DNA from 4 places in the Aliivibrio sp. S10_S31 genome. Region 1 is predicted to be linked to each of the others. Evidence: predicted binding sites of a transcription regulator. Region 1 holds the regulator's gene; each other region holds the start of a gene.
The links. Region 1 encodes CRP, which controls carbon source genes, mostly activating them, when cyclic AMP is high. Its sites were predicted from a motif close to TGTGANNNNNNTCACA; they were not measured.

Region 1 (3,217 bases):
GCGCTAACAGCAAATGATTTCAAACGCATTTTAACTGAACCTAATGCATCATTAACTGAGCAATACATTGCTCTATTAGCGACCGAAAATGTAAAAGTTGAATTTACTGAAGATGGCATCAGTCGTATTGCTGAATCCGCATTCCAAGTAAATGAAACCACTGAAAACATCGGTGCTCGCCGTCTACACACAGTGATGGAACGACTAATGGAAGAGATCTCTTATGATGCTTCTGAAAAAAATGGCGAAAGCTTAATTGTTGATGCTGAGTATGTAAGTTCACGCCTAGGTGAGCTTGTTGCTGATGAAGACCTAAGCCGCTTCATTCTGTAATCTCTCATAGCTTAAAAATAAAGCCTCGCAAGGGTTAACTTGCGAGGCTTTTTAATATTAACTCACCCTGTAGTTCTAAAGTTTAAGCAGAGATAATTTCCCATGAGTGCGTCATTTTTACGCCCTCACCAAGCATTAAACATACAGAGCAATATTTCTGTAATGAATCCGCAGTGACTCTCTCGACAACCGTTGAATCTAGGTTGTTACCTGTTACTTCAAAGTGAATATTAATGTAAGTAAACAACTTTGGTGCAGTTTCACGACGCTCACTAGATAGCTTAGCAACGCAAGCTGTGACTTCTTGATTTGCCGATTTAAGTCCATCAACAACATCAACAGAACTGCATCCTCCAGCAGCCATTAAGACCATTTCCATCGGACTTGGTGCTTTTTCTCCCCCATTACCATCCATAACAATAGAGTGACCTGATTGAGATTGACCTAGAAAAGACAATCCCTCAATCCATTTAACTTCAGCGTTCATAAAAGCCTCTTTACTACTTAAAAGGAAAACTCGTGATCCATTTCACGAAACTGTGCCCTTGGTCGCACAATTCATACGATCAAAGTCAAGAAATCAATTGCGAAACAAGGTATGATTTTGTTAATTATCTCAACGAACATGCAGCCTTGTTCCGATAACCATATTGTATAGGCCAAACTGATATTTGGCTCAGTTATTTTAAAATGGACATCGCCTACTTGGCAAACGCAGAGGAAGTATAAAGTATGGTTCTAGGTAAACCTCAAACAGATCCAACATTAGAGTGGTTCTTGTCTCACTGTCACATTCATAAGTACCCTTCAAAGAGCACGCTAATTCACGCGGGTGAAAAAGCGGAAACTCTTTACTACATTGTAAAAGGTTCTGTTGCTGTACTTATCAAAGATGAAGAAGGTAAAGAAATGATCCTTTCTTACCTAAACCAAGGTGACTTCATTGGTGAGCTTGGCTTATTTGAAGAAGGTCAAGAGCGTTCAGCGTGGGTTCGTGCGAAAAGCCCTTGTGAAGTAGCAGAAATTTCATTCAAGAAATTCCGCCAACTTATCCAAGTTAACCCAGATATCCTAATGCGTCTTTCTGCGCAAATGGCAACTCGTCTACAAATCACTAGCCAAAAAGTAGGTGACTTAGCATTCCTAGACGTAACAGGCCGTATCGCTCAAACGCTACTGAACCTTGCTAAACAACCTGATGCAATGACTCACCCAGACGGCATGCAAATTAAGATCACTCGTCAAGAGATCGGTCAAATTGTTGGTTGTTCACGTGAAACTGTTGGCCGTATCTTGAAGATGCTTGAAGAGCAAAACCTGATTTCAGCGCACGGCAAAACAATTGTAGTTTACGGTACTCGTTAATTTAACGTCGTTACCATAAGCAAATAAAAACGCAGCTCAATAGCTGCGTTTTTTTATGTCTAGAGATGACAGCTTTACCCGTCAGTACTTTCAAAGATTTTATCCGCAGAAGCCGCAACAAACCCTTTGTATAACTCACCATTTGGTAACTCATAGCGTTTAGCAAATTCGTAAAATCCACCAGGGATCTCAAACTCACCATCACTAAATTTAACCATCACTTTATCCGCCATTGTAGATGATTGCTCTAAACAAACCTCTGGAGAGCCTTTTACTTCTCCACCAACCTCATTAATACTAAATCCAGCATTACGTAAGTGCTGATTAACATCAACCACTTCATCAAAACCATCAAGTTGATTAACATACACGGTAAAATGATTCGCTCCATAACCATGAGCAGCTAACCAAGAAGCATACTCACTCTCTTTTGCTAACACCTTATATTCATCAAAACTTAAAGACCACGGTCTTCCTGAAGACAGAAAGTCACGAGTTGCAAAATAATGAGCAGGAACTTGTTCTACTAATGATTTAATTATGGTTTGAGCATCATCAGATAATTTTTCAACCAATAGCTCACTGATAAACACAAGTGGTGCATTAGGATCTGGGTGCTCAAAATGTTGCGCTTTCAATTTTTTAGCAATAAATTCATATTCATCACACGGTTTATACCCAATAGCTAAAAAGGGCGCGGCTAATGTGGATAAACCAACCTTAGGCAAATTAAACGTCCGCAAGGCAATATGATCATTTACAATATCACCACCACTGGATAGCAATTGATGCACTTGGTCTGCCGATGGCGACAAACGTGTAATATAGTCTTGCCATAATGATGAAAAAAGTGTGTTTACATTATTCATTTTCAGCACTCCTACAAAGTTAAACCTGGAGATAATTGCTCAGGAATCTCACATGCATCACCTTCCATTGATGCCATCGGATAAGCACAATAATCTGCCGCATAATAAGCACTTGGTTTTAAGTTGCCTGATGCACCCGGCCCACCAAATGGCGCATCACCACTTGCTCCTGTTAATTGACGATTTCGATTCACAATTCCAGCTCGAATATGCTCAACGAAATAATCCCATTCACTGTCATCGGTTGAAACTAATCCCGCAGATAATCCATAGCGAGTGTCATTAGCAAGCTCCACAGCTTGCGCTAATGTGGTGTAACGTATGACTTGCAATAGTGGGCCAAAGTATTCTTCATCAGGTAATTCCGCGACATTTGTTGCATCTATTATCCCTGGAGATACAAACGCATGCCCCAAACTTCTCGCTTCCAGTAACGATTCACCGCCTAATGCTTGTAACTTTTTCTGAGCATTTAAGATAAATTCAGCCGCAGCAATCGATATTTGTGACCCCATAAATGGCGTCGTTTCAGAAAAAGGTTGATCAACATGAATATTTTTCGTGACGTCAACTAAACGTGCTAATAAAGCATCACCCTTTTCACCTTCAGGAACATACAAGCGTCGAGCACAAGTACAGCGTTGTCCTGC
Region 2 (3,217 bases), on a different contig from region 1:
CTAAAATATAAAGGGATCAGTTCTGATTTTTTTGAAATCCCTAATATTGTTGATACCCACGCAATCAAGCAATCATTGCAAGCACTTGCTGCTGAAATGAAACTTCACTTTAGTGACATCAAATTAAATGCAAGTTGTGGTCTTCGTCACCGTCTTCTTTCTGCCTATGAAGTGTTCCGTTCATATCATTGGCCAATCTTTGTTGTAGAGCCATACAGTGACAAATTATGTTGGTTATACCCAGATGGTCGCAAACAAAAACACGTTGCTGATAATATTCGCTTGAGTGATTATCTTGCTATTTTTGGGGCTCGCTGTGAGTTTTCAGAAACTGAATTACCAGAAAGTATCGATAAGCGCTTAAGAGAACTATGCCAACGCTGGGCAAGCAACGCATTAGAGTTAGGCCCGGGCTTAGCAACATTAAACTATTTAGCCACCACTTGTCGCAAAGAACAACGTTTAGATGTTGAAGTAACAGAGAAACAACAGAGCTATAAAGAACTTAATATGCTACTAACTGATCTTGTTGAAACAGGGTTAGCTACGTATGAAAATGGCATACTCACTTTTGATTGCGAAGAAGCTCGTCGTTTAGCCAATGGTGAATGGCTTGAAATATTGGTTCACAACACGGTTGTCGATATTCAGCAATATTTACCAACTCTGCAAGACCACTCGTTAAATGTTCAAGTGCATCGGGAAATTGGTGAAAAAGACGTTCGTAATGAACTTGATGTGGTTAGTATCGTAAATAACAAACTGCATATCATTGAATGTAAAACCAAAGGCATGCGTGATGATGGTGATGATACGCTATACAAATTAGAATCATTACGTGATTTACTTGGTGGACTGCAAGCTCGTGCAATGCTTGTTAGCTTCCGTCCTCTACGTAATAACGACATTATGCGCGCACAAGACTTAGGCTTGGCGATTATCGGCCCTGATGAATTAGGCGATCTTAAAAAACACCTTCTTAACTGGTTCTTAGCGGCCGGTGGTCATTAATATTTTCGATTAAGATCCTCTCTGATACTAAAAAGGCCCTGTTGTGGGCCTTTTTACTGCTTTTCAATTCATATAAAAATGCCGGTGATTCACTATGAACCACCGGCACTCTATATTTCTTTGTGCTCTTCCTATTATAGAAGATTTCGAGCAGCTTCAATTACCACTTTAATTGAACGCGCTTCTGTTTCTTTTAGCGTTGCGTGATCTGGGATTTCTTTTTGAGTACGGTTGATAATTACACCCGCAACACAACCTGCACGTAAACCAGAGCTTGCACACATAGTTAATAACGTCGCTGATTCCATTTCAAAGTTCAATACGCCCATGTCTTGCCATTCTTGCATTGAGCCTTGGAAGCGCTTAACAACACGACCAGAGAACGTGTCGTAACGCTCTTGACCCGGGTAGAAGGTATCACTTGATGCTGTTACACCTGTGTGTACATTTGCACCTTGGTCAACTACCGCTTTACGCATTGCAGTTGCAACGTCAAAGTCAGCAACTGCAGGGAATTCCATTGGAGCAAAGTGAAGACTCGCACCATCTAAACGAACTGAACCTGTAGTAACAATCATATCACCTACATTCACATGAGGTTGAATTGCACCAGTTGTACCTACACGTAGGAAAGTACGAACACCTAGTTGAGCAAGTTCTTCAACCGCAATCGATGTTGATGGACCACCAATACCTGTAGAACATACCACAATCTTCTTGCCATCTAGCTCAGCTAGGTACACTGTGTATTCACGGTGGCTTGCTAAAAACTTAGGGTTTTCCATTTGTTCTGCGATTTTCTGAACGCGTGCTGGATCACCTGGGATGATCGCCATTTCTGCACCTTGAAGATCTTCTTTTGTTACGCCTAAATGGAATACTGCTGCTGTCATGGTTAGCTCCTTGCGGTTTTGTAGGGCCGCGTTAATTAAATTAGTTATATTTGATTTGATGAAGTTACTTTACCCAATTAAATGACGGCTTTATGTGACAAAGACCTCAAATGACATGCTTTCATATTACATTCTTGCAAAGAAAATCGATTGGCATCACATAAAAATAGAAAAGCGCTCATAATACGAGCGCTTTAATTTGAGTTACTTCACTAAATTCATTTGTATATTATTACTCTTTCTCTTTAAAGCGTAATAAACGAAGTGCATTTAAAGTAACGAGAGCTGTTGCGCCGCTATCTGCTAATACCGCAACCCATAAACCGGTAATACCAAACAAGCTAGTCACTAAGAAGACAGCTTTTAAACCAAGCGCTAAGGTAATGTTCTGACGAATATTGCTTAGTGTTGCTTTTGATAGTGCCACCATTGGTGCAAGCTCTTCTAAGCGGTTATGCGTTAACGCAGCATCTGCTGTTTCAAGAGCAACATCGGTTCCCCCTCCCATCGCTATACCAATAGATGCGGTTTTCATTGCTGGTGCATCGTTAATGCCATCACCTACCATTGCCGTTTTCGCATTAGCGGTTAATTGCTCAACATACTTCACTTTATCTGAAGGTAATAAACCTGCTTTATAGTCAATATTTAACTCCGCAGCGATGGCTTTTGCTGCTCGCTCATTATCACCAGTAAGCATGATTGGTTTAATTCCTAATTTAACCAACTTTTCCACAGCCATTTTAGCATCAGGGCGGAGTTCATCACGCCATGCTAATAATCCAGAGATCTGCTCATTAATCAGAACCAGAACAACTGTTTTACCTTGCTGCTCTAAGAAGGCGATTTGGCTTTCAATTTCAGGAATAACTTCACCATCAAATTGTTGAGGTGCATACAATTCAATATGTTGATCGTTAACCGTTCCTTTAATACCTTTACCAACAACCGTCTCACGATTATCTGCTTCAATAACCGTTAGCCCCTGCTCTTGCGCTCTAACTACAACAGCTCTTGCTAGCGGATGCGATGAGCCCATCTCTACCGCAGCTGATTGAAGTAAAATACTTTCTTCCGTTTCGGTTTCAGTTAATACTCGGATATCGGTTAAAACTGGTTTTCCTTGTGTTAATGTGCCTGTTTTATCAAATGCGATATTTTGGATATGACCTAACTCTTCTAGAGCTGCGCCACCTTTAATTAATGCACCACGTTTTGCCGCCGTTGCTAAACCAGAAGTAATCGCTGCAGGCGTAGAAATCACTAACGCACAGGGACAGGCAATCAATAGCATAGCTAAACCACGATAAATC
Region 3 (3,217 bases), on a different contig from region 1:
CACTATAAAGTGCATTAACTTCCATCTCTACTCCAAGAATGCCATAGCGTGCCATCATGTCGTATTGCTCTTCATCAGGACGATAAAATAGATCAGAAGAAAAAACGTTACCTACAAGGTAATTAATGTCAGTCGTTTTTAACGTATTAACACACTCACTAAGCATATTGTAATTTGCAGTTGCAGCAAAATCGTTATCTTTAAAACGAATGCGATTCATTTTTGAATCGGTTGATGCCCCAATAGCTACAATAAGATCTTTAAGTTTCACATCATCATGAATAGCGCCACAGCTTCCAATACGGATAAAGTTTTTTACCTTATAAGTGGTCATTAGTTCATGAAAGTAAATGGATGCAGACGGTGCGCCCATTCCGTGACCCATGACTGAGATTTTTCGACCTTTAAATTCGCCAGTAAAACCTAACATGCCTCGAACATCAGTAACTTGAACTACATTTTCTAAATAAGTTTCTGCTATTAATTTTGCGCGAAGTGGATCACCTGGCATCAAGATAGTATCTGCAAATGCATCCAGTGGTGCATTAATATGTGGAGTCGACATGATTAATCCTTATTAGTACATGTTAAGAAAATGAAAGAAGCGCACCAGCAATGGTACCTGACATTAAGTTTGCAAGAATTGCGGCCATTAAAACACGAGGTCCAATTTCCGAAAGAATATGGCGTTTATTTGGACATATAGCACCAAGGCCACCAATAACCATCGCTAAAGAACCAATGTTGGCAAAGCCACAAAGGCTGAATACAACAATAGCTTGAGTTTTTGGAGACAAGGTTTCCGCTATTTCAATAAAGTTGATATAGGCAACAAACTCATTAACCGCAATTTTTTGGCCAATTAGTGATGCTGCGGTAACGGCTTCGCTCCAAGGAACCCCCATTAAAAAAGCCAGAGGAGATAATATATAACCGATAATCAGTTCTAGGCTTAAACCTTCAATCGAGATTAAATCACCAATACCGCCAACTAAGCTATTTACTAATGCGATCAAAGCAACAAAGGAGATAAGTAAGGCTGTCACGGTGGCGACTTGATTCATCCCCATGATAGAACCATCAGTTATCGCATCTAAGAGTGATTTAGGTGTGGTTTCGTCATCGATTTCGATTTCATTAGTGATTTTTTCTTGTTCTGTTTGTGGGCAAAGTAATTTGGCAAACAGAAGTCCAGCAGGAGCCGTCATAAAGCAAGCGGTTAAAATATATTTTGGGTCTATTCCTAAATTGATGTAGCCAATCATTGTACCGCCAGCAACGCTCGCTAATCCGCCTGTCATTACCGCAAACAGTTCAGAGCGAGTCATTTTTTTGATTAACGGACGTACCATTGAAGGAGCTTCGATAGGACCAACAAAAATGTTAGCCGTAGCAGACATTGATTCCGCTTTGCTCGTACCGAATAATTTAGATAACGCACCACCGATTAAATTAATCACAAACTGCATTATTTTGAGGTAATAAAGCACGGAGATAAGTGCAGAAATAAAGATAACGACACAAAGAACGTTAATCACAAAAATAAAACCGACTTTATAGTTAGCGAGATCGCCAAATACGAAGGTTAATCCCTCATTTGAGAAGTTAATAATATGGTTAACGGCATCACTCATCATTTGTAGTATTCCTTGACCTAAAGGAACGTACATTACAAAAGCACCGAATGATATTTGAGTAATAAGTGCAATGATAATTGTTCTTACATTGATGGCTTTTTTATTCTCGGATAGCAAAAATCCAATGAACAATAGCACCAAGATTCCAACACAGCTCATGAATAATGACATGAAATACTCCAAAGGATTTAAAAGGTAATAAAGACAATACGGCGGCTAAAAAAGCAAAAAGCGGAAATTTTTCCGCTCTTATCTATTTGTGTGGGAATAGTATGATAGTAGTCACAAATTAAAGAGGTTGATTTGTATTTCTGTTATGCAAATCAAACTATGAAAATAGGGCTTAATTGAGTTATTTAGGCCTGTAGAAGAAGAGCTTCATGGAAGTATAGAGCGGCCATTATTACTCACAAGGAGGAGCCATATGAATTAAAGCCAATCCTCCTAGTGAAGTTTCTCGATATTTCTTATTCATGTCTTTTCCTGTTTGGTACATGGTCTCAATGACTTTATCGAGTGAGATTAAGCATTTGCTTGTGCGCTTTAATGCCATACGTGAAGCATTTATGGCTTTCATTGCTCCCATCGCGTTTCGTTCGATACAAGGAACCTGAACCAGTCCCCCAATGGGGTCACAAGTCATGCCTAAGGAATGTTCCATTGCAATTTCAGCGGCCATGCAAATTTGTTCATTACTGCCACCAAGAAGCGATGTTAGTCCAGCCGCCGCCATGGAGGACGACACGCCAACTTCACCTTGGCAACCAACTTCGGCTCCAGAGATAGAGGCGTTGGTTTTGTATAAAATCCCGATAGCACCCGATACGGCTAAAAAGTCTTTAAGTTGCTTAGTGTCTAAGGGTTTAATAAATTTGTGGTAGTACATCAAAACACTTGGAATCACACCTGCTGCACCGTTTGTAGGGGAGGTTACAACCTGACCGCCCGCTGCATTTTCTTCGCTAACGGCAAAAGCAAACAGATTCACCCAATCTAATACTTCCATAGGATCATTATGCGTGGATGTATTCACTTCTAATTTTTTGAGTAATGCAGGTGCTCTACGGGTGACATTTAAGCCACCTTCAAGAATGCCTTCAGTTTGAAAGCCTCTTTCCATGCAAAGGGACATGACTTTCCAGATTTGGTCTACTTTAGAATTAATTGCTTCCATTGACTGAAATGAGACTTCATTACGTAATACTAATCCGCTTAGGCTGAGTCCATGTTTTTCTGCTTTTTCTAGCATTTCATCCGCTGAGCCAAACGGGAATTCTACTGTAATTTCTGGTGCTTGATTTTCATTTTTAAGCTCGCTTTCGGTTGCGATGAAACCGCCGCCAATAGAGTAATACGTTTCGATTGCGATTTGTTTGTTATCAATAGTAAAAGCAGAAATAGTCATGCCATTTTCATGCAGAGGTAAATTCGTTTTATGAAACAGCATGTCTGTCTGATAATTGAAGGAGATGGTTGATTTGCCAGAGAGTTGGAGGACATGTTCTTCTATTGCCTTACGCATAGCGTGATTAGCACTGGTTATTTTTATTGTATCGGGTTTGTTTCCAAGTAAACCCAGA
Region 4 (3,217 bases), on a different contig from region 1:
TACGCTAGTGTCTTTAAGAGTTAGACGTAGACGAGTGATACAAGCATCGATGTTTTCTAGGTTTTCGTGGCCACCTAGAGCTTTAAGGTATTGTTTAGCTAGCTCACCAGTTTCTTTAGAACCGCCAACTGTTGAACCTTCTTCGTCTTCGTCGTCTTCACGGCCTGGAGTCTTAAGGTTGAACTTAACGATTACAGCGCGGAATACGAAGTAGTAGATTGCGAAGAATACGATACCTTGGATAATTAGCATGTACCAGTTAACAGCTAGAGGGTTACGAGTAGAAAGTACCATATCTACAAGACCAGCTGAGAAACCGAAACCTGCAATCCATTGCATAGATGCTGCGATGAATACAGAGATACCTGTTAATGCTGCGTGAACTACGTATAGTGCAGGAGCAAGGAACATGAATGAGAATTCTAGAGGTTCTGTTACACCAGTGAAGAATGATGCGAAACCAGCAGCGATCATGATAGATGCAACTTTTTCTTTGTTCTCAACTTTAGCAGTGTGGTAGATAGCTAGTGCTGCACCTGGTAGACCAAACATCATGATTGGGAAGAAACCAGCTTGGTACATACCTGTAACACCTACAGTTGCAGTACCTTCAGCGATAGACTTAGCGCCACCTAGGAAGTTAGGAATATCGTTAATACCCGCTACGTCAAACCAGAACACAGAGTTAAGTGCGTGGTGAAGACCAACAGGGATAAGTAGACGGTTGAAGAATGCGTAGATACCAGCACCAACAGAACCCATACCTTGGATTGATTCACCAAAGTGTACTAGGCCACCGTAAATTGCAGGCCAGATGTACATAAGTACAAACGCAATTAAGATACCTGCGAAAGAAGTTAGGATAGGTACAAGACGCTTACCTGAGAAGAATGCAAGTGCTTTATGCAGTTCTACAGAAGAGAAACGGTTGTAGATTTCAGCAGATACGATACCAACTAAGATACCAACAAATTGGTTATTGATTTTACCAAATGCAGCTGGAACTGCAGCAGGATCAATACCCTGAATTTGAGCAACTGCTCCTGGTGAAAGAAGAGTAGTAACAACTAGGAAACCAACAAAACCAGAAAGTGCAGCTGCACCATCTTTATCTTTAGACATACCATAAGCAACACCTACTGCGAACAGTACTGACATGTTGTCGATGATAGCCGCACCAGCTTTGATTAAAAACGCTGCAAGTGCACTGTTGCCACCCCAAGCTACCGGGTCAATCCAGTAACCAATACCCATTAAAATTGCTGCTGCAGGTAATGTAGCAACTGGTACCATCAGTGCCTTACCTACTTTTTGAAAATATCCTAAAATATTCACCTTTAGTTTCCCCCTATAAGGATTTTAGATTTTTTTTGAATAACTTAACCTGTTCTTCACAAAACTTATTTCGTTACTCGTTATAAACAGGGTCAGTGTAAGGGATTAATTTCGCCCCGCAAATTAAAAGCTAACGTATTGTGATCATTATCACCTGCGGAAGGAATATTTAGGGTATTTTGCTAGCGAGATCATAAAACTTATTTTATCATTCGAAAGAATAAAACATCAGGAATAAAATTTGGTGCATATTATGACCAAATTTTGTCATTACTGAACGTAACATTTAGGTATTCTGAGTGTACCGCTCAGTAAGCAGTTCTATTTTCACCTGCTTAAAAATTTCAACGAAAAAAGTTTATTTTTTTTCGTACTCTAAATTATAACCAAAGGATTCAAGCTATGTATGCGCTAACTAACTGTAAAGTTTATACAGGTAACGATGTTCTTACTGACCATTCAGTAATCATTAATGGAACAGAGATTGAAGCTGTTTGCCCAACATCAGAACTACCAGCTGGTATTGAGCTAAAAGACTTAGATGGAGCGATTCTAAGCCCAGGCTTTATCGATCTTCAGCTTAATGGTTGTGGCGGTGTAATGCTTAATGATGAAATTACAGCAGAAACCATGCAAATTATGCATGAAGCAAACCTAAAATCAGGCTGTACTAGCTTCTTACCAACGTTGATTACTTCTTCTGATGAAGATATGCGTGCGGCAATCGAAGCAGCTCGTGAATACCACAGCAAATATCAAAACCAATCTTTAGGTTTGCACCTAGAAGGTCCATACCTAAACGTAATGAAAAAAGGCATTCACAGCGTTGATCATATCCGTACGTCAGACTCAGACATGATCCAACTTATGTGTGATAACGCAGACCTAATAGCAAAAGTAACGCTAGCACCAGAGCAAAATGATCCTGAGCATATCGAGCGCCTTCATAAAGCAGGTATCGTGGTATCTATTGGCCACACAAACGCAACTTATGCTGAAGCTCGTCAAGGGTTTGAGTCAGGTATCACTTTCGCAACTCACTTGTTTAATGCAATGACACCTATGGTTGGTCGTGAACCAGGTGTTGTGGGTGCAATTTATGATACTCCAGACGTTTATGCTGGCATCATTGCTGATGGTTTCCATGTTGACTATGCAAACATCCGTATTGCACACAAAATAAAGAAAGAAAAACTAGTATTAGTGACCGATGCCACAGCTCCTGCAGGTGCTGACATGGAATACTTTATTTTTGTGGGTAAGAAAGTATATTACAAGGATGGCAAATGTGTTGATGAAAATGGCACATTAGGTGGCTCAGCTCTGACTATGATTGAAGCAGTTCAGAATACAGTTGAGCACGTTGGAATCGCTTTAGACGAAGCACTACGCATGGCGACTTTATATCCAGCTCAAGCTATGGGCTTAGATAATAAACTTGGCCGCATTAAAAAGAACATGGTTGCTAACCTTGCTATTTTTGATCGTGACTTCAATGTAAAAGCGACTGTTGTGAACGGACAATACGAGCAAAGTTAATATGACTGGCGGACAAATTGGTAATGTAGATCTAGTAAAACAATTAAACAGTGCGGCTGTTTATCGTTTAATCGACCAAAAAGGTCCGATTTCTCGAATTCAAATTGCAGATGTAAGCCAGCTGGCTCCTGCAAGTGTTACCAAAATCACCCGTCAACTATTAGAGCGCGGCTTAATAAAAGAAGTCGCGCAACAAGCATCTACTGGTGGTCGAAGAGCTATCTCCTTGACCACTGAAACCTCCCCTTTCCACTCTATAGCAGTACGTCTAGGACGAGATTACATTCAACTGAGTTTGTTTGATCTTTCGACTAAAGAGCTGGCTAGCGAATACCAAGAATTC

Region 2: udp (uridine phosphorylase) is a predicted target of CRP. The motif match lies at 1,998-2,013, and genes of this name have one in related genera.
Region 3: HC728_RS09500 (NupC/NupG family nucleoside CNT transporter) is a predicted target of CRP. The motif match lies at 1,909-1,924, and genes of this name have one in related genera.
Region 4: nagE (N-acetylglucosamine-specific PTS transporter subunit IIBC) is a predicted target of CRP. The motif match lies at 1,475-1,490, and genes of this name have one in related genera.

The regions. Positions count from the first base shown of each region.
Region 1 covers NZ_JAAUWR010000003.1:163,420-166,636, reverse strand. Annotated here, with positions in the region: gene hslU (HslU--HslV peptidase ATPase subunit) at 1-333, shown strand, start outside; gene HC728_RS03735 (OsmC family protein) at 416-820, opposite strand; gene crp (cAMP-activated global transcriptional regulator CRP) at 1,066-1,698, shown strand; gene HC728_RS03725 (DUF1338 domain-containing protein) at 1,773-2,567, opposite strand; gene astD (succinylglutamate-semialdehyde dehydrogenase) at 2,579-3,217, opposite strand, start outside.
Region 2 covers NZ_JAAUWR010000008.1:160,428-163,644, reverse strand. Annotated here, with positions in the region: gene HC728_RS09320 (DUF1887 family protein) at 1-1,011, shown strand, start outside; gene udp (uridine phosphorylase) at 1,146-1,904, opposite strand; gene HC728_RS09310 (zinc/cadmium/mercury/lead-transporting ATPase) at 2,137-3,217, opposite strand, start outside.
Region 3 covers NZ_JAAUWR010000009.1:28,971-32,187, forward strand. Annotated here, with positions in the region: gene deoD (purine-nucleoside phosphorylase) at 1-565, opposite strand, end outside; gene HC728_RS09500 (NupC/NupG family nucleoside CNT transporter) at 588-1,808, opposite strand; gene HC728_RS09505 (L-serine ammonia-lyase) at 2,041-3,217, opposite strand, start outside.
Region 4 covers NZ_JAAUWR010000002.1:122,362-125,578, forward strand. Annotated here, with positions in the region: gene nagE (N-acetylglucosamine-specific PTS transporter subunit IIBC) at 1-1,335, opposite strand, end outside; gene nagA (N-acetylglucosamine-6-phosphate deacetylase) at 1,738-2,874, shown strand; gene HC728_RS02090 (ROK family protein) at 2,876-3,217, shown strand, end outside.